2 regions of the Halomonas sp. 72 genome follow, and region 2 is predicted to be linked to the other one. Evidence: predicted binding sites of a transcription regulator. Region 2 holds the regulator's gene; the other holds the start of a gene.

Region 1 (10,755 bases), on a different contig from region 2:
TTGGGAATGCCCCGGCGGGTTTATACCTATGACACGGGATTGGGCTGGGATATTTTTAACTTGCTGTCTTCCATCGGCGGGTTTGTGATGTCGGCAGGGTTCGCCATGGTGCTGATTGATATCGCGCTGCACTTTCGCTACGGCAAACCCGCCAAAACCAATCCATGGAATGCGGATACACTGGAGTGGGCCAATAAACTGCCACCGACTCCCTATAACTTTGTCAGCTTGCCTCCTATTGAAACACGTCACCCACTTTGGGAGCACCCTGAGTTGCCGCAGGAGATGGAAGAAGGCAAACACGGCCTGGCCTCAGCAGACCACGGCCGCCGCGAGATGTGGGGCACCGATCCGCTAACCGGCAAAGTGCGTGAAGTTATTCATGTGCCCAGTAACTCCTGGTGGCCGCTTTTTGCTGCTATGGCGCTGGCGATAGTGTGTATCAGCCTGTTATTGCGCTGGTACCCGTTGGCCGGTTTGGGGGCAGTGGTGGCGGTCGTTTTCCTGCTGCGCTGGTCGTGGGAGAACGGGGCCCATCCTAAAGCGGCACCTAACGCTAATGTTACGCCTGGCGACCCACCACTGCACTCCCGAACCATGGATGGCCCCGGCGTTTGGGCCATGACAACCGCAATGATCGCCAATGGATCTTTTTTCCTATCTTATCTATTTGGCTGGTTTTATCTGTGGACGATATCGCCTGAATGGCGGATGCCCGAGACATCGCCGCTTTCCTTAATAGCGCTTGTCATCGCGGGTGGCGCATTACTGGGTGGTGCGGCGTTAATGGAGAAGAGCGTACGAGGACTGCGTAAGCAACAAGAGCGTGGCTTGGCATTTAACTTTTACGGCGCCGCGCTATTGGGCGGCATTCAGTTTGCGCTGATTTTATGGGTAATGGTACGCGCTAACCTGGCGGTTACTGAAACGTCGCATGATGCAATTCTGATGGTAGGCCTCTACTACGCGCTGCTGCATAGCGCCTTGGGGGCGGTACTTTCCCTGCTCCAGGGCTTACGTGTTGGTTATCGCTATGTGGGATTGCATGCGCCGTTTGAACCGGTAGTCGTCGCTTATTTCTGGCGCTATAACGTGGTGGTGTTCTGGATATTGGTTATTGCGCTGGCCGTGTTACCGCGCGTGATTGGAGGCTAAGCGATGAAAGCAATCGTGCAGCGATTAAATCTTACTCATCCGGGCCATTTTGTAGGTGGGTTGACGCTTTGGAGCATCTGGTTTGTCGCCATTTACGGCGGGCTATCGGTTGCCTGTGCCCTGGTGCCGCCTGAGCCTGACCAAGGTGCATTTAACCATATCAATATCACTCTGCTGTTGCTGAGCCTGATAACCGCCGTGTTATTGGCCGGGCTTGCCTGGGGGTGTTTTCAGGAAGCGAAACAACATAAAGGGCGGCAGCACTTTAATGCCTTTGTGTCCGCATGGCTATACGTGTTTTCTGCCTTGGGCGTGGTGTTTGTCGCCGGGCCGATGGTTGGCTTACCGCCTTGTCTGTAAGCGGTAAAGAGCCACCGATGCAGGCGCAGGGGGAGCCAAGCGCCAAAGAAGCGCTGTACACGCTAAACGGCATGTGGTGCACCAGTTGTGCGCTCGCCGTGGAGGGCGTGCTTAGCCACCGAAAGGGGATTGAGAGCATCAGCGTTCACTACCCAACCGCCACGCTATGGGTAAAAGGAGCTGCTGAGGCTATCTCGCTCGACACGTTGGCCCCTGGAGTAAAACGCCTGGGCTACCGATTAACCGAGCTGGAAGCTGGTGCGGACGCGCATGCGCGCCTTGAGCAGGAAAGCCGCTATTTGAGTTTACGCCTGCTGGTGGGGGCCGTGTTTGGCATGTGGACCATGTTGGCATCTCTTTTAATTTACGCAGGAGCGTTGCCCAACCCAACGATTGAGTGGGTCGTCGCTTGGGTGTCGGGGGCATTTTCTATTCCCGTTGTGACTTTTGCCGGGTGGCCGTTTTATCGAGCAGGCCTGCGCACGCTGCGTGCCAAACGTCCGGGCATGGACGTGCTGGTTACCCTCGGCGTTTGGTCTGCGGTCGTGGTGTCGTTCGGACTTTTGTGGCGCGGCTCTGCCGAGGTGTATTTCGATACGGCCGTCATGCTCATTGTGCTTTTGCTAGGCGGGCGGCTAGTGGAAACGCTGTGTCGTCATCGCGGGTTAAAAGCCCTTGATGTCCTGCCCCAACCAAAGGGTGAGGCGCTGGTGTGGGAGGGCGCCAAGTGGCAGGTGAAACCCTTGGCTGAGGTGCTGCCGAGTGCCAGCGTAATGCTCACGCCAGGTGAGTTTATTGCGCTGGACGGCATTTTAGAAGAGGCCGCGTGGGTGGATACCGCATCGCTGACAGGGGAGAGCACACCTCGCCACTTTCCTAAAGGCGAGCCAATTTATGCCGGCTGTCGGTTACTAGGCAGCGATGATGTCACTATGACGGTCACTCATGCCTTGGGCGATCGGCGTCTGGACCGTCTCCGCGACCAAATGCGCCACTATCAGACGCAAAAGGGCGAGCTGCAAAAACTCGCCGACCGCTTTGCTGCCTGGTTAAGCCCCGTGGCGTTGATACTGGGGTTAGCTACTCTGCCGGTTGGGCTATTGTTGGGGCTTGGCCTTGAAGATGCCGCCGTTCGAGCGCTTTCAGTTCTGGTAGTCGCATGCCCCTGCGCCGTAGGTTTGGCCGTGCCACTGGCAAGCCTCGCGGGGAGCGGCCGACTGTTAAACCAGGGGATCGCCTTGCGCGACCCAGCAGCGCTTGAAACGCTGGCGAGAGTAAAAACCATTGCCCTGGATAAAACCGGCACGTTAACGAAGGGCGAACCGGTGCTAGTAAACTGGGTAGGCCGCGAAGGGATGACCGAGCCAGCGGTTAAAGCCACGTTGTATCAAGTGGCAGCCAACAGCCAGCATCCCTTGGCCCAAGCGCTCAAGCGTTGGGCGGGTTCTGACCCGGCATACGTGCCTCGGCAAGCCCAGGTGATAGAAGAGGTGCCTGGGCAAGGGGTTCATCTTCACTTGCCAGAACATGGCGATATTTGGCTAGGCAGCCAGCGCTTTTTAACTCGTCAGGGTATTGAGCTACCTGAACATGAAACGGATACCTCACTTGCCGCCTCTGAAGTGGTACTTGCGGACGCCTTGGGCTGGCTAGGCAGCTTCTACCTTGAAGATACGCCGTATGAGGATGCCGCGCCGAGTATTCAATCACTGCAAGCCGATTACTGGGTGGTCATGCTGAGTGGAGATAGGCCTGGCGCCGTTGAGGCGGTGGCTGAGCGCCTTGGGCTGGTGCCGAATGCATGTTTTGCAGAGCGTTCGCCGGAGGCGAAAGCCCGCTTGGTTCAGGGGCTGCCAGGGCCTACGCTGTTTGTGGGCGATGGGGTTAATGACACCTTAAGCCTGACGGCCGCCGATATTGGGGCAGCCCCTTTCAACGCCAGTGATGCCGCCCGTGAAGGTGCAGCTGCGCATTTACTGAAACCGGGTGTTTCTAGCCTGGTTGAGGGGCTTGCCACTGCTCAGGCAACTCGGCGTGTCATGTTGCAGAATTTAACCCTGTCGGCCGTCTATAATACGCTAGCACTGGGCTTGGTGATCGTGATGGCCATCCCCCCGCTGGTGGCGGTACTGGCCATGGTCGCCAGTTCATTAAGCGTTACGCTGAATGCTGCTCGGCTTGCCTGGCGTGATTGAGCATCTGAACCAGCAGGCAATCAAAACGAGATCGAGGGATAACCCAGTGCCTCGGCCAGCCGTTTTGCCTGATTTTTGACCCAGGAAGGGTCAATTGGCCCCCAACTGATAATCCGGTATTCACCACTGTTATGGCGCTCGCCTTGGGTTGGTTGAAACTGGCATTCAATGTCCAGTTCGGCAAGTGACGCAATCGTATCCTGAGCCGTACGACGCGGCATGCCGCAGGCGCTTACGAGCGCAGGTACGCTAGCGACGCCCTGGTCGATCAGGTAAGCCACGTAAAGACGTCGATAAAAGCTGGATTTTGTCTTGCTGAGAGAGTCGGTCATAAAATCTACCGTGTGAATGTCTTATAAATGAGCGCGGACTAAAGCATACTGAACGTCCTCTGCCACAGCCACCGTTTAATACGTATGCCTACTCTCTTTAAAGACGTCATGCCGCATGCGTTAACGCAGACGATTGATGCGCTGCACACGGTGAGCTTCACCTCACAGCTGACGGCGCTTCTCAAAACCATTATCCACTTTGACTGTGCGGTGATCATTGGGTACCGGCCTGATAAACACCCTATCTACCTGTTCGATTCCATTCCCGAGCGCCGTGAGCTGCTTTTTCAGCGTTACTTGCTACAGGATTACCAGCAGGACCCTTTTCTGGTAGCGCTCGACCAGGCACCGCGCCAAGGTGTGCTGTGTATGGCCGATGTGGTACCGCCTGCCGGGTATAACGAGTATGCCAGCAACTTCTATCAGCGAACCGGCTGGCAGGGTGAACTTTGTCTCGCCATTCGTCTGGATGATGCCCGCTGGATAGTTATCTACTTGGGATTGTTGGCGGAGAGTGGCGGGTTTTCTTCCTCCGATGCCCACTACCTTGAGCTGTATATTGAGCTGCTGGCCGCGCTGTGCCGCAAACAGTGGGGCAATAATCCGCTGTATCTTTCTGAGCCTTTGCAGCCCGATCAGCCGATTAGCCAGCACATTCACCAGGCCATTGGCAGCTTTGGGCAGGCGCATTTAACCCACCGTGAACAGCAGGTGGCTGCCTTGATGGTGCAGGGCCTGGATTCCGAAGAGATTGCCGAGCGCCTGCAGATCACCCAAGGTACGGTCAAGAATCACCGCAAACGTATTTACGCCCAGCTGGGTGTGGCGTCGTTAAGCGAGATCTTTGGCCTGTTTATCAATCATGCCATTACCGCACCGCCCGTCACCCAATCCTGATTTCTATCCCTTTAGGGATATCGCGGATTGCGCCGCCAACTTTTAGCCTATGACCATCTTCTCTAATGGCTAAAAAGGCGAGCATGATGACTGTACAGGCATTGCTTCACGACCTTGAACGGCGTGGTTTGATTGCGCAGACAACTCACCTGGATGAGCTTCAGGCTCTGCTCGAATCACCGCAGACCGTTTACTGCGGTTTTGACCCCACGGCGGGCAGCCTGCATATCGGGCACTTGGTGCCCTTATTGATGCTCAAACGCTTTCAGGATGCCGGCCACCAAAGTGTGGCGTTGGTCGGGGGGGCCACCGGCTTGATTGGTGATCCCAGCTTCAAGGCGGCGGAGCGTTCGCTTAACTCTCCCGAAACGGTTGAGGGTTGGGTTAACGCCTTAAGCGAACAGATTTATTGGTTGATGGCCCCGCACCTCGAAGCGCCCCTGAAAGCGGTTAATAATGCAGAGTGGATTGGCCAGATTAGCGTGATCGACTTCTTTCGCGATGTGGGCAAACACTTCTCGATGAATGCGATGATTAACCGTGAATCCGTTCGTCAGCGTCTTGAACGGCCTGACCAGGGCATGTCGTTTACTGAATTCAGCTATGCGCTGCTGCAATCCTATGACTTTGCCCACCTCAACAAGACGTTGGGCTGCCGGTTACAAGTGGGTGGCAACGACCAGTGGGGCAATATCGTCAGTGGTATCGACCTCACACGCCGCCTGAACGGCGAGCAGGTGTTCGGTATGACGCTGCCGTTGATCACCAAATCCGACGGTACCAAATTCGGTAAAACGGAAAGCGGCACGGTATGGCTCGACCCGGAACAGACCTCGCCTTACCAGTTTTACCAGTTCTGGTTGAATACGGATGATGCTGACGTTTACCGTTTTTTACGCTATTACACGTTCATGGATTGCGATCACATCGACGCAATCGAAGCAGAAGACAAGCAGGCCGCTGGCAAGCCCCAAGCGCAGCGTGTACTTGCTGAAACCATTACCCGCTTTGTGCATGGCGAGGAGGGGCTGGCTGCTGCTCAGCGTATTTCCCAGGCGCTGTTCAGTGGTGAAGTAGCTGCGCTCTCATGTAGTGAGCTACAGCAACTTGAACTTGATGGGCTACGCTGCCAAGACGTAGCGTTTGGACAGACGCTGGAAGAAGCTATGGTGGCAAGCGAACTCGCCTCATCCAGGCGGCAGGCCCGTGAATTGATTGACCAGAACGCTGTACGTATCAATGGCGAGCGCGCCGAGCAAGGGCAGCTAAGTCAAGCATTCGCGCTTTTTGACCAATACTGGATCGTACAAAAAGGTAAAAAGCACTTTCGATTGTTCAAGCGTGGGTAACTTACATGGGATGCCGTTTCCAGGAAGTAGCAGCATTCGCTTGATGTTGCCCATTGTGAACAACCTCTCTTCGATCCAATACCGTTCGCTCTAACACGATAGTGCCACGCCGTTGTCACGCCTATGTCACTTATAGACGCCACTCTTTGCAGGAGTGGGTGGGTTATACGTGCGTTCTTCCTTCCAAGAGGATGTGGCAATGGCCGAAAATATCAATAGTGCTGTGCAAGAGGTCTTACCAAGCCAGGGTCGCAGAATAAAAGTCCGGCGCAAGGGCACGCTAAGGCAGTGGCTCACGCTTGCATTGCTGGTGTATTTCCTGATCTGTGCCGTATCCATCATAGGTAATGGCTTTAAGATTGCCGCGGGCGGCCATGCCGCTCAGTTGTTTGAATTTGCCACCAACCCCTTTGTTGGTTTGATGATTGGGATTGTCGCGACGGCCCTGATACAGTCATCTTCAACCGTTACTTCTGTTATCGTGGCGTTTGTGGCGGGTGGCCTGCCTGTCGCTATGGCGGTGCCCATGATTATGGGGGCCAATATTGGTACTACTGTTACCAATACATTGGTAAGTCTGGGCCATGTACGTGATAAAGCCGAGTTTAGGCGGGCGTTCTCTGCCGCAACGGTGCATGACTTTTTTAACTTGCTGGCCGTGGCGATTTTTCTGCCCATTGAGCTTATTTTTCATCCGCTTGAAAAGCTGTCGAACGCTACGGCGTTTCTGTTTTACGGTGATGCTGACCTTTCCATGGGTAGTATTAATATTGTTGGGATGGCAACAAAGCCGATTACCTCTTCGGTTGAAAGTGTCGCCATGAACCTGCCCACGATTGCCGGTGGCGTTGCCATGATTATTTTTGGTATTGCCGTGATTTTTTTAGCGATTCGTTATATCGGCGCACTGCTGAGAGTATTGATGGTAGGGCAGGCAAAAAACATTATGCATAACGCCATTGGACGTGGCCCCGTCGCCGGTATTGCTTCTGGTGCTGTGGTGACGTTTTTAGTCCAGTCTTCCTCTACCACCACAAGCTTAATGGTGCCGTTAGCTGGGTCAGGCGCATTCTCTTTACGTCAGATTTACCCTTTTACATTGGGCACCAATATTGGCACGACGTTTACCGCGCTACTTGCTGCCACCGCAATCACTGGGGCAACTGCCATACTGGCGCTGGAAATCGCACTGGTTCACCTCTTCTTTAATTTATTTGCGGTTGTGGTGATTTTTGGCCTACCGTTTTTAAGACCACTGCCTGTTAAGGGTGCCGAGTGGCTAGGCCGTGCCGCCTCAGAAAGAAAAGCACTCGCCGCTGCTTGGGTATTAGGCGTATTTATTGCCGTGCCAGCTATCCTGATTGCGCTCACCACGCTGTTTTGAGGAAACACCCATGACCCATCAACACGAGCTAGTATCAACATCGACCGCTGAACTCAAGGCCATGCTGGATGACTCTTCCGAGCTCATTGAAGAAATAAGAGAAGAAATTGCACAAAGAGAAGCGCAAGAGCGCGAACTAGAACCTTTCGATACGCTGATTAAAGAAGCACGACCCAAAATGAACGAAATTCGTAGTTTCTTTACGTTAGTGCTTAATGAGCTACGCCACCGGCCTAAATAAGCGTTACGAATAGCGAAAGCAACAAAGGCTACTCCTTTAGGTATTTGTTTGACACTTTCAGTAAGCTGAGAGTATGTCAGGCAAATGCCTTTTTATGGGACCTGTTAGATCATGCCATACTGTATTTTCATGTCTTGACTATATTCCATTATAGCACTGTTGTTTATTCGTCAGCACAAATGGTTGCTTGTTGAATATTTATCTTTCTAATTCTTGGTCGAGTCACCCAGTATTCATTAAATGATGGCTGGATAAAATACCTTTTTCACTCATGATACCTTATTGTAAAACAGTGGCTTAAGTTGTTTTTATTGAGTGGTCATATCGTGCTATGGCCTTGAAGATAATCCTATACCGTTGTGTAGATTAATATGGGAGCCATTGTTTGGATGTTTGTAGCGTCAAGGTTTTTAATCTATTGATGAGTTGGTATATTTTCTTATACTCGTTATTAAACCACTTTTCTACCCGTTGGGTGCTATGAGAAAGAGATGTCACGCCTTGGTTGGTAATATTTTTAGCATTTTCAAATGGATAGACGTTTGCTGGCGAAATAATTTTTTAAATCATACTTACGATTTTTCATTTTTAAGATTTTGTCATAGACTAAAAGCACCATCTATGTAGGTATAGTAAATGTTGATGGTTTGGTAGGGTGGTTTTAGCTGATCTTTGAGCAGTAAACGTGATCCATATAAAAAAACTGGGGGTAGTACGATGGATGTCAAAGGGTTAAATGCACGTAATGATAATGACGATGTATATGCATCAATTGACTTGGCGACATCGTTGCCGAAATCCGGGTTTCCCGATGAGGAACGGAATCCTCACAATGTATTTAGCGCCATTCGTGACGAATTAATGCTTGATGGAAATTCCCGCCAGAACCTGGCAACATTTTGCCAAACGTGGGTTGATGATGAAATTCGTAATTTGATGGATCTTTCAATCGATAAAAACATGATCGATAAAGATGAATATCCACAAACTGCGGAGATCGAAGCACGCTGCGTTAGGATGTTAGCAGATCTCTGGAACTCACCCTCGCCAGAAACAACCATGGGATGCTCGACGATTGGCTCTTCAGAAGCCGCAATGCTTGGCGGGCTAGCGCTTAAGTGGCAATGGCGGAAAAAACGTGCGGCAGAAGGGTTGCCCACTGATAAACCAAATATGATTTGTGGGCCAGTACAAATTTGCTGGCACAAATTTGCCCGTTATTTTGATGTTGAACTGCGTGAAATTCCGCTGGAAGGCGATCGCTTGATTATGAGCCCAGAGGAAGTTATCAAACGCGTTGATGAAAATACGATTGGCGTCATACCAACGCTGGGCGTTACCTTTACTTGCCAATACGAGCCAGTAAAAGCTGTCAGCGATGCGCTGGATCAATTGCAACAAGAAACCGGCCTGGATATTCCTATGCACGTTGACGGTGCCAGTGGGGGCTTCTTGGCTCCGTTCTGCGCGCCAGATCTAGTGTGGGACTTCCAACTCCCGAGAGTAAAGTCCATTAACACGTCTGGCCACAAATTTGGGCTTGCACCTTTGGGAGCTGGCTGGGTGGTCTGGCGTGAAGCAATAGACTTGCCCGAAGAGCTCATTTTTAACGTTAACTATCTCGGCGGTGATATGCCGACATTCGCGCTCAATTTTTCGCGCCCCGGCGGGCAAATCATTGCGCAGTACTACAACTTCCTGCGACTTGGCCGTGAAGGTTACGCCAAAATCCATAATGCCTGTTACGCTACCGCGCAGCATATTGCAGATGAGATTAGTAAACTAGGCCCCTTCGAAATCCTCTTTGATGGGAACAGCAATGAAGGTATTCCTGCGTTGGCATGGAAGCTGAAAGAGGGAGCAAATATTGGCGGTTATACGCTCTATGACCTGGCCGACAAATTACGCTCGCGCGGCTGGCAAGTCCCTGCTTATTCTATGCCAGCTCACCGTGAAGACTTGGTTATCCAGCGTATCCTTGTTCGTCATGGGGTGAGCTACGATCTAGGCTGCTTGTTAATTGAAGATATGAAGCGAGCACTTCAGCATTTTGAAGATCATCCCGTGGTTAATCCACTATCAGAAGATGAAGCCAGCGGCTTTAATCATTCCTGATTTGAGACTCTTTGGTTGTTAGGGCGGCTAGACATCGCCGCTCTAATTAGCGAATAAAAGAATGACGGATTAATAATTCGTTTCTTCGGGGAATAAATATGGATAATACACAATCGACAGCCGCGCCAAAGCAGCTTTCGTTATTGGGTTTCTTCGCGATAACGGCTTCAATGGTAATGGCGGTATATGAATATCCTACCTTTGCAACATCGGGTTTCTCGTTGGTCTTCTTTCTTATTCTTGGTGGGGTTCTGTGGTTTATTCCGGTAGGGCTTTGCGCGGCAGAAATGGCGACGGTTAAAGGCTGGGAAGAGGGCGGGGTTTTTACGTGGGTATCCAAAACGCTAGGTGAACGATGGGGATTTGCGGCAATCTCCTTTGGCTATTTGCAAATTGCTGTCGGCTTTATTCCTATGCTTTACTTCGTGCTAGGCGCACTCTCTTATATTCTTAATTGGCCTGCACTGAATAGCGACCCGATAGTCAAAACGATTGCGGCGTTGATTATATTGTGGGGATTAGCGTTAACTCAGTTTGGCGGTACCAAGAATACGGCGCGGATTGCAAAGCTAGGCTTTTTTGCAGGTATTCTACTGCCCGCTTTTATCTTAATTGGGCTTGCAGTTTTGTATCTTCGCTCAGGTGCGCCGGTCGCTATTGAAATGAGTGCACAGACGTTTTTCCCCACCTTTGGTAGTATGAGTACCTTGGTAGTGTTTGTCGCTTT
Region 2 (10,755 bases):
ATATTTTTCTTCCTATCCTCGTCAATATTATTGTTTATGCCGCCATGTTCAGCTTTGTGATTACGCGCTTTTCGGGCTGGATTGATCACTGGATGACATTAGTGCCTGCTTGGCTGGATTGGCTCTCCTGGCTGATCTGGCCGCTGTTTGTGGTTAGCCTTATTGTCATTGTATTTTTCACCTTTACCCTGATAACAAGCTTTATTGCGGCGCCGTTTTACGGCTTTTTAGCGGCTAAAGTGGAAATTCAAGAAACAGGCCGTATACCGCTGGATGATCGCGGGCTGACCAAAACGGCGCTTGATGCGCTAGGCCGAGAGCTGGTCAAACTCGCGTATATCGCCCCACGCGCCATTGCCCTCTTTATCATCAGCTGGATTCCAGGGCTCAACCTCTTTGCGCCGATTCTATGGGGGCTGTTCTCCGCATGGGTAATGGCCATTACCTATCTGGACTATCCTATGGATAATAATAAAGTCTCGTTCAAGGATATGCGTCAACGGCTTTCCAGGCGCTGGTGGCAAAGCCTCAGCTACGGCGGGCTCGTGACTCTGGTTACCTGGATACCGCTTGCCAATCTTTTTCTGATTCCGGGGGCCGTAGCGGGAGCCGTACTCATGTGGGACCAATATTATCGTACGGCAAATGAGCTTACGATCCAGCGGCCCTCATAACACCTGAAAAGCCATGCTTTTTTCTACGCTTTTAGACGCGAAACCCCGCTTTAACGGGTTTTTTAATGCTTTCAGTAGTGGTTTACCAGTCCAGGCTATCGCCTTCTTTGTGATTTAACTCGGTCGATTCGAACGAATGGGTGTTACGACGCTGGGTGCCATCCTGATCCCGCTGCCGCTGGCTTGACGGTGCATAGTTGCCGTTCATATGATCACGCTGACTATGGTTAAGCTCACTGGGTGAGTAGTGAGGACTAGACGTGCTAGTGGATTGCGGCATGTCGATGACATCGCTGCCGACTGCACGATCTTTAGTACGCTCAATAGAGCTTTGGGCAAAAGCTAGCGGGCTTGCAATCAAACCGATAGAAATACCTAAAACACCTGCCGTTTTTAAAACTGCTTTAAATGACATAACGCTCTCCTGATGTGGGGTGCCGCTCACCTGTCTTGGCTATTATCACACTAACGTAAATACCATTGCACTGAAGGGTGAGAAGCGATCAGTGTCTTTGACTGCAAGATTATGGTCCAAGTGCCCAAACGTCCCAAATTCGTGAAATGCTGAATGATTAAAAATATTTTTAAACACGACCACACAAATAAAGCTATCCAAGTAAATAACAAGCTAACATTTTTTTAGTGTTGGCACAGCACCATGGTGAACAAGCTAAAAAGCTCGTTATCAACCTTTGCGTTTAAAAAGCATGAAAGGGGTCATCACGCCGTGGGACAAGAGAATCGTGAAAAAAACTATTATGAGCGGGTGTAATGTTAAAAAAACGTAGATAGGGGGGGTTCAGTTTTAAAACCAGCCAAACACGACTGCTCATCAAAGGCTACATAACAAGATTAGGCCCTGCCATGGCAGGGCCCTAACCTCGCATCTATGGACAATAACTAGCGCTAGCTTCCACTCCTTTTGCGGGACTCCAACCTTGGAATTTACCCTGACTAACGCTCTGATTGTCGCTTGATTCAATCCATGAATCGGTGAGCATCCATGCGATGGGACATCCTTATCCCGTGCTCGTTCCTAAACTGTAGTACAAATTTTTAGCGCTGAGTGTTTAAACCGCTGGTCACTGATCTTGACCAGTGGTCACAGAGCTATTTTGCTCAGGCAGGTCGCTCGGCTCAAATGACGTATCGCCGCCACCTGTTACGCCCGTTGGACCACCATCCATCGACTCATTATGAGTTTCATGTTGAGAAGAACCTGCACCGGGGCGAGTAGTATCGCCTGCGCTTTCACCGTTCATATCTGAGAGCTCGTCTGCATCATAGGTAGATGCATCACCACCTGCTCCTGTACCAGATGATTGCGGCTGCACGGGTTCTTCATCAGCAGTAATATCATGGCTCGGATCTACTGGCTCTTGGGCAAAAGCGAAGGGGCTTGCCAGTAAACCGAATGTTACACCTAAAATCCCAGCTTTCTTGAGTAGTTCCTTGGACATCATGTTCCTTCTCCTCGATCGCTGTTGATACCGCTTACCTTAAGGAAGTGCCTTCCTGGCGTACCATTTCCTGCGGTAATCTTCCTTGCCCAGCTTAATGCAGATGTGATGCCAAAAAACAAAAATAAAAAAATATTTCTTATTAATAAACAACTTAAAACAAATACCGCGTGCCAATCATGCTCGCTGATCGTGTATAAGGGACCACCATAACTGACTAAAAATGACACATGAGCAGACTTGAACCATAGATGACTTGTCCATATGGCACGCTTGGATAAAGGTTATACAGAAGACCAGGAAGGAGGCTAGGAGGTAGCAGCCAGCCGAGTGGCGGGGAAAGTACAGCGAAATAGCGAACCTTCGCCAGGGTGCGATTCAACCTGAAGCTGAGCATCATGGCGCAGCAGGATATGCTTAACGATGGCAAGACCAAGCCCAGTACCGCCTGTCGCGGTACTCCGGCCTTTATCAACCCGATAAAAGCGCTCCGTTAGCCTGGGGAGGTGGACAGGATCGATGCCCTCTCCATCATCTTCTACTTCTATACATCCGCTTCCATCTTCCATGGGCGCCCAGCGCAGTATAATTTGGCTACCCTCTGGGGTATATCGCACCGCATTGAAAGCCAGGTTAGAAATGGCGCTACGTATTTCCTGCTCGCTCCCTATGAGCTGGGCGTCACTTTCAATAGCAACACGGACAACATGCTTACGGTGCGATAGCGCCAATGCATCCTGGCAGACGCTATTAAGCAATTGCTCAACCGACAGCGCCTGATGGTCTTGCCCGCCTTGATCAATTTCCAAGCGTGACAAAAGCAGCAGGTCGTTAACCAGATTTTGCATGCGCTGCGTCTGGTCCTGCATTTGCTCGATCCCCCTGCCCAAGCGAGGCGGAAGCTGCTCAGCCAAGTCACCATAGGTTTCGAGGTAGCCAGAAAGAACAGTAAGCGGCGTACGCAGCTCATGGGAGACGTTGGCCACGAAGTCTCTGCGCATCTGCTCAAGGCGGTGCAAACGAGTGATATCCCGCGCCATCACCAGGCGCTCATCGTCGCCATACAAGGTAATTTGGTATTGCAGAATGCTGCGCTCATCAATGGGTGAGGTCAGCGTAAGCGGTTCGCTGTAATCGCGGGCGTTGAAGTAGCTGATAAAGCGTGGGTCACGCAACAAATTGGTAATGTGCTGGCCACGATCGTGCGCGGTTTGTAGGCCCAGCATATCCGTCGCTGCACTGTTCCACCACTCCAAATCACCGTGGCGGTCGAGCATTACCACGCTGTCGCGCATGGCCTCTGAGGATTCCTGGATACGCGCAAGCGTAGACCGCAATCGACCTTGTGTAATGCGCTGGCTTTTTTGGTAGCGGTAAAGACGATCAAGCAAATCCCCCCACATGCCACCCGCAGCCGGGGGCTCGTTATGAGGATTAAGGGTTAACCATTGAAAGAGGACGCGCAGTTGGCGTAAATGGTAAAAAAGGCAAACGGCCAACCCGGTTGCCAAACCAAGGCCCGCTGAACCTAATAGCCACCCCAGGCAAACACCTATGGTCGCTAACCAGGCAATACGCCAAAGCTCACGGCTCCATAGGCGCACAGTTACACCCGGGCTGAGAAACGATAACCGGTACCCCGTACCGTCTGAATCAGGTTTTGGTGCACATCGCCTAACGCCTTACGCAAGCGCCGAATATGTACATCCACTGTGCGTTCTTCAACATACACATTGCCGCCCCATACCTGGTCCAGCAGTTGGCTGCGTGTATAGGCTCGCTCCTGGTGGGTCATAAAGAACTGCAGCAGGCGATATTCAGTGGGCCCCATTTCCAGCGCCTTGCCATGCGCACTAACACGGTGGCTGACGGGGTCGAGTAGAAGGCCGTTAATTTCGATGGGGTCTTCTACGCCACGTGGGGTGGTGCGTCGCAATACGGCTTTCAAGCGCGCGACCAACTCACGGGGCGAGAAGGGTTTGGTGATATAGTCGTCCGCGCCCGCCTCAAGGCCTTGAATCTTATTGTCTTCCTCACCCTTGGCGGTGAGCATAATAATCGGCATTTCGGCGGTTGCTTCTTCACGCTTAAGGCGTCGCGCCAACTCAATACCACTGGTGCCTGGCATCATCCAATCCAGAAGCAGTAAGTCAGGCTGATGGTCAACGACTAACGCGTGGGCATCCTGGGCGTTATCCGCTTCAAGCACGCGATAGTCAGCCATTTCCAGCGCCACTGCGATCATTTCGCGAATAGGTGCTTCATCATCGACAATCAAAACGGTCTTGGCGGTCATTCCAGGGCCTCACGGTGCTCAATGAAAGGTAATTCAATGACATCTCAGTGACAATAACACCATGACTTGATGACACTTATATGACAATAGCCAATAACAAGAACGAATGACAGGCCTAATCACGCTTTGCTAGAGCGGCCCGGCCACTGGCCACCAACTTAGCGCAATGCCGGCAAAAACCAGCAGCCCTGACCAGTAGTTATTCAAAAAAGCCTGAAAACACGGGTCGCGTTCACGATGCCGAATCAGGCGCTGTTGATGAATAAAGGTGGCCGCCATACCGGCAAGGCCCAGCCAGAAAAAACCACCCAGCCCCACACGAACACCCACAAAGGCTAACAGCACCAACGTCGCCAGTTGCAGTAATCCAATCATCAAGCGGTCTGCACTGCCAAACAGCACCGCCGTTGATTTAATACCAATTTTTAGGTCATCGTCACGGTCGACCATGGCGTATTGGGTATCGTAAGCAACCGTCCACAGTACGTTCGCAAAAAACAGCAACCAGGCTTCCACAGGTACATATCCCAGCACCGCCCCAAACGCCATGGGGATTGCCCACGAAAAAGCCGCCCCCAGCACCACCTGAGGAAGATGGGTGTAACGCTTCATAAAGGGGTAGATAAACGCCAGGACCACGCCACCAATCGACAGCAGCACCGTAAACCAGTTGGTCAGCAGCACTAACACAAACGCAACAGTGACCAGCCCAATAAACAGCAGTTTGGCTTCGGTTTCACTGATTCGCCCCGTCGCCAGTGGACGATGTTTCGTGCGCTTAACGTGGCCATCAACATGGCGGTCAGCGTAATCATTCACAACGCAGCCAGCAGCGCGCATAACATAAACACCTGCCACAAAAATAAGCAGCACGTTGCGACCAGGCACCCCGTTTGTAGCCACCCAAAGCGCCCATAAGGTAGGCCACATCAATAGCCAGGTACCAATGGGGCGGTCCAGGCGCATTAAGTGTAAAAAATCAGCGACTCGCGCCCATCCGACTGGCCGCAACAAAGAACGATCCATGCCTACCTCACGTAAAGAAGAGATGCCGAGCAAGCCTACCGCGAAGACAAACGAAGGTCATCTGCCATGGTGGATAAAAAGTACTCTTGTACAAGTAGCGATAACCCACCATGTTGAAACACTGAGCGCCGCCCCCAACGACTTTTCACGCCAGCAACCTGAGGGAAGGCAAAGCGTGGCGCACCGCTCGTAGCTTCAAGAGGGCCGCGTACTAAATCTGGCTGGCGAAACAGCCAACTGCCCAGCGAGCGCTCACCAAGTTGCTCCAATCGCTGGCCTTTTAGCTGTGTTAAGGGGGCAACCGAACGTGCGACCACCCAAGGGTTATCACCCACGCACAGGGCGACCTCCCTTAACCAGGCATAGCGACGAAGCTCAATCCCCAACGCCTGCGCTTCATCATGCAGAGGCACGCCGGCGCCTTGGCGCAGCAGGCGAACACGGAATGGTTGCCCTGCGCCTGCCGCTTGTAAGCGAGCCGTTAGCGAATCCGTAGACGCAACCCACTTCCACCAGGCAGCGCTCATGGCGGGGCGTAACGCAGCCACGGGCTGCCAAACAGGAAAGGCATACGCTTGCCGAAAAGAGAACGTCACCACCAGATACTCCTGGGCAAAAAACAGAGAAGCTAGTGTAACATGGTGGTCTTAAAAGCTTTTACGACACCGATTATTTGGGGATGGCATGCCTGCATCACATCCGGTTAGCAACCCGACTGGCCACGCTGAGTTGATCATCATTGGTACCGGCATGGCAGGCATTGGGCTTGCCCGTGCGCTACGTCGCCAAGGCGATAAGCGCTCGATTATTTTGGTGAGCGCAGACAGCGGCGAGGACTACAGCAAGCCGCTGTTATCTACCGGCTTTGCAAAACGCCTCTCGCCCAATCAGTTGGCCAGGCATTCAGCCACGGCACTGGCCGATGAATTGGATGCCCATGTGCTTACCCATACGTCAGTAGAGCACGTGACAACAGACACGCACACTGTACAGCTTAGCGACGGACAAACACTTGCCTACGATACACTGGTGCTGGCGATCGGTGCTGAATCCCGGGTGCCTTTTGACATTCCAGAAAGCGTTGCTCGCTACTGCTTTACCATTAACGATCTCGACGACTATCGTCTGCTTCATCACGCGCTGAGTGAGCGCCCCACGCGCATTGCCGTTATCGGCGCAGGATTAGTCGGCTGTGAATTTGCCAACGACCTGCATGCAGGTGGCCATCAAGTCACCCTGATTGCTCCAGAGGCCACGCCGTTACCCAAGCTATTACCAGAACCGCTGGGGTTTGCGCTGAGTGATGCCTTTCAGGAAGCCGGCATAAAGCTTGCGCTTCACCGCACGATTAAAGAGTTAGCCCCGAATAATGACAGCACTGTTCGTCTAACGCTTAGCAACGATGACATCGTCAACGCCGATGTTATTTTACTGGCAACCGGCCTTACGCCAAGAACCGCGCTGGCAAAGGCCGCTGGGCTTGCCGTTTCACCACAAGGTATTCAGGTAGACCGATATTTGCGCACTTCGCACCCGCATATTTATGCCTTGGGCGATGTTGCTTGCATAGAAGGCATCAATGCCATGTACGTCCAGCCATTACAAGCCAGTGCCAAAGCACTCTCGGCAACGCTTACCGGCTCACCAACGCAGGTCAGCTTTGGCGCCTGGCCCATCATTGTGAAAACGCCGCTATTGCCCGTAGTGGCCTATCCGCCTTCGGCGATACTCGAACACTGGCGAATTGAGGGCGAAGGGGGTGATATGACGGCGCTTGCCGAAGATAAAGACGGGAATTTAGTCGGTTTTGCGTTGACAGGCGGCTGCGTGAGACGGAAAGTGGAGCTTTCCCGGGCAGCTCCCGCACTGCTGGGCTGATTTTTATCGCGCTCACGTCTAGGCTGGATAAGCTAGCCCAGTCTAGTGAGCACTTTTAACAACACCGCTATGCTTTACGCTTAACGTTAATGAGGGGAACTTCCTATGCGCAAACCTGAACTCGCCGCTGCCATCGCTGAGAGTGCCGACTTATCCAAGGACAAAGCAGGCCAGGTCCTGAATGTTATTCTGGATGAAATCACCAACAGCGTTGCGAAAGGCGAAGATGTGGCATTGATTGGTTTTGGTACCTTTACCGTACGTGAGCGTGCAGCGCGTACCGGCAAAAACCCGCAAACGGGTGCGCCTTTACAAATTCCGGCTAGCAAAAATGTTGCCTTTAAGCCGGGTAAAGCGCTTAAGGACGCCGTTTCCTAATGAAACTCAAGCTGACGCTGTGGCTATTGAGCCTAATGCTCAAACGTGCCCTGCGCCGCAAGCCGCGCTTTCGTGAGCAGCTTGAAAGGATGCGTCACTTGGACTGGGGCATTGCTACAGAAGACTTGAGCATTGCTCGCTACTACCGGATGGCCCCCAAAGGGATCTCTTCTGGTAAAGGCCTGCCAGTCGATTTGGATCTTGAATTGCGCTTTCGCGATCAGGAAGCCGCATTACGTATCCTTAGAAAGCCAACGCAGCAAGCTTTCCTCGATGGAATGCTCAACGGCGAGGTACGCCTTGTCGGTGACTCCACCGATATGAACAAGCTGCAAAAACTGCTGAAGTATTTATAACGCTTCTTCCAGCGGTTCTACCCGCCACCCATAGGTGGCGGGTTCCTACTCGTTTCACCTGCCTTTCTCCCGCCATAATGTTTGCACAGCGCTTTTTAAACACATTTTAAACAGGTCTTTTGCGTTTATTCCCGCTAACGTTAGCGCTATTAATGCCATGAACGGACCGCTATGACCGTATCCAGGAAAAAAACGACAGGCTTAACGATTGCCCACTTGCCTGAGGGAGAGTTGCGTTGCGAGCACATCGAAAAGACAGTGATTAGCCTGCCAGACATAACGCGATTACTGCTAAAACCTCTCGCGATCAGCGTTGACCCCTACATGCGCACGCGGATGCAGCCCAGCGGGTATGACTATATTGAGCGCTGGAAGGCTGGCAGCACCCTATCAGGCTGGACCATGGCCGAGGTAGTTATCAGCAGTGAGCCGGGGTTTAAGCAGGGCGACCTCGTCGTGGGCCACCTCCCCATGCAGGAGCTCATTGCCGCTGACGGACAGCACCTAATACGCGTACCGGCGGGCAGTGACCCCGAAGCCTACTTGCATCCACTAGGAATGACGGGGTTTACTGCCTGGGTAGGTATGCAGTTACTGGGGCAGCCCACCGCTGAAGATACCGTACTGGTAAGTGCCGCTGCCGGTGCGGTTGGCTCTATTGCCGCACAGCTTGCACAGCGCCAAGGGGCAAACGTGATCGTGACGGCCGGGCGTACCGACAAGCGTGACTGGCTGCACCGTTTGGGATTCAAGACCGTACTTAATCACCGCAGTCCTGATTACGCCAGGCAACTCAATAACGCGGCGCCTTTCGGTATTACGCTCAATTTTGAAAATATCGGGGGCAGCGCTTTTACTGCTGCGATTGACGCAATGAGACCGAATGGACGCCTCGTGCTTTGCGGGTTAGTAAGCCAATATCAAACTCGCAACCCGCGTAAAAGCCCGGATAATTTTGCGCAGCTGAGGCAAAAAAAGGTCGCAATCCATCCCTTTGTCGTGCCCGATTATCTAACGCATTGGAACGACTTTCAGCGCTTTATGGCGCCTTTGGTTGGTCAAAAAAATATCACATGGCGGCTCGATAAAGTAAGCGGTGGACTCGACAGCGTGGCTCCAGCGCTCATTGGGTTGCTCAATGGCGATAATATAGGCAAGCGTGTGGTCGAATGGTAGGAGCTTATCTGCTCCAAAAACGCATAACGTGATAACCCCGAAGCCATAGCAACGAACCAGCCCAAGAGCTTATACTAAAGTCTAACAGCAACTGACAATAAGAGCGTCTATGCCTATTTCACTGCCGCTTCGGCGTCTTTGGACACTTGATAAGTTTGCCTATAGCCTGCGCGTTTTTATCGCATTCAGCGCAGCCCTGCTATTTAGCCTTTATTTTGGCGACATCGCCCTGGTAATACCGCTGTTTCTGGGCATTATCGCCTGCGCGCTCTCCGAAACCGATGACAGCTGGCAAGGCCGATTACAGGCACTGCTGGTAACCCTGGTATGTTTTACCTCAGCCTCATTTATCGTGCAGTGGCTGTTTCCTTGGCCATGGCTGTTTGCGCTGGGGCTGGGAGTATCCACGTTCACCCTCATCATGTTGGGCGCTATCGGCCAGCGATACGCCACGATTGCCTCAGGCACGCTGATTTTATCGATCTACTCAATGATCAATATTGAGCAGCACGGCGGTGTGGATGCCGATGTGGCCTCACGCCAGTTGCTGCTGCTGGCGGGTGCGGCCTGGTACGGGGTTATTTCCGTTGTCTGGTGTATTCTTTTTTCTCGTCAACCCGTCAAGCAGAGCATGGCGCGCGTGTACAAGGCGCTGGGCGAATTTCTGATTCTCAAATCAGCGCTGTTTGAACCCGTACGCGGGGTCGATGTAGAAGCCCGTCGCGTGGCGCTGGCACGCCAGAACGGGAAAGTGGTGGATGCCCTCAACCAGGCAAAAGAGATGATTTTTCGTCGTCTGGAAGGCCAACGTGGAAGCCAAAAGCTTAACCGTTACCTGCAGATATACTTTATTGCTCAGGATATTCATGAACGGGCAAGCTCGACCCATTACCCCTACAGCGCCCTCACCGAAGCATTTTTTCATCACGACGTGCTGTTTCGCTGCCAGCGGCTTTTGGATCAGCAGGGCCGTGCCTGTCGTCAGTTAGCCAAATCGTTACTGCTTAAGCGCCCTTTTGACCATGAGCAGAGTGAACAAGCCTTGGCCGACCTTAGGGCCTCTATCGATAATTTGAGCGAACGCGGCAAACCCGAATGGCGCAAACTGATGCGCCCGCTTAATGCGCTGGCGGACAACCTCGCGACGCTCGAAGCACAGATCGCCAGTGCTCATAATCCGGATACCACCAGCGACCGCGGAGATAGCGCGCTCTATGATCGTTCGCCCTCCAGCCTGCTGGAAGCGTGGAAGCGAGTACAGCTCAACTTTACGCTTGGCTCCCCCACCTTTCGCCACGCGGTACGCCTGACAACCGCGCTCATCGCGGGCTACGGCCTGCTTCAGTGGCTGGACCCCGAACAAGGCTTCTGGATTTTGCTGACTACCCTGTTTGTATGTCGGCCTAACTTCGCCACGACGCGACGCTTTCTTTCCCAACGCATTTTGGGCACGGTACTTGGCCTTACGGCAGGCTGGGTGTCGATCAGCCTGTTTCCCCAGCCAAGCGTGC

The links. Region 2 encodes PhoB, which activates phosphate uptake and scavenging genes when phosphate is short. Its sites were predicted from a motif close to TGTCATANNNNTGTCANA; they were not measured.
Region 1: the regulator PhoB is predicted to act here: its motif matches at 6,402-6,419, upstream of ACT3T6_RS10310 (Na/Pi symporter).

The regions. Positions count from the first base shown of each region.
Region 1 is NZ_JBQSYY010000009.1:46,222-56,976, forward strand. It holds gene ctaD (cytochrome c oxidase subunit I) at 1-1,155, shown strand, start outside; gene ACT3T6_RS10285 (hypothetical protein) at 1,159-1,515, shown strand; gene ACT3T6_RS10290 (heavy metal translocating P-type ATPase) at 1,533-3,710, shown strand; gene ACT3T6_RS10295 (winged helix-turn-helix domain-containing protein) at 3,731-4,042, opposite strand; gene ACT3T6_RS10300 (helix-turn-helix domain-containing protein) at 4,127-4,939, shown strand; gene tyrS (tyrosine--tRNA ligase) at 5,026-6,288, shown strand; gene ACT3T6_RS10310 (Na/Pi symporter) at 6,488-7,672, shown strand; gene ACT3T6_RS10315 (hypothetical protein) at 7,683-7,913, shown strand; gene ACT3T6_RS10320 (glutamate decarboxylase) at 8,631-10,028, shown strand; gene gadC (glutamate:gamma-aminobutyrate antiporter) at 10,127-10,755, shown strand, end outside.
Region 2 is NZ_JBQSYY010000004.1:160,010-170,764, forward strand. It holds gene cysZ (sulfate transporter CysZ) at 1-674, shown strand, start outside; gene ACT3T6_RS06200 (hypothetical protein) at 757-1,089, opposite strand; gene ACT3T6_RS06205 (hypothetical protein) at 1,757-2,137, opposite strand; gene phoR (phosphate regulon sensor histidine kinase PhoR) at 2,443-3,738, opposite strand; gene phoB (phosphate regulon transcriptional regulator PhoB) at 3,741-4,430, opposite strand; gene ubiA (4-hydroxybenzoate octaprenyltransferase) at 4,560-5,456, opposite strand; gene ACT3T6_RS06225 (chorismate--pyruvate lyase family protein) at 5,492-6,055, opposite strand; gene ACT3T6_RS06230 (NAD(P)/FAD-dependent oxidoreductase) at 6,141-7,334, shown strand; gene ACT3T6_RS06235 (HU family DNA-binding protein) at 7,440-7,712, shown strand; gene ACT3T6_RS06240 (hypothetical protein) at 7,712-8,068, shown strand; gene ACT3T6_RS06245 (MDR family NADP-dependent oxidoreductase) at 8,240-9,244, shown strand; gene yccS (YccS family putative transporter) at 9,354-10,755, shown strand, end outside.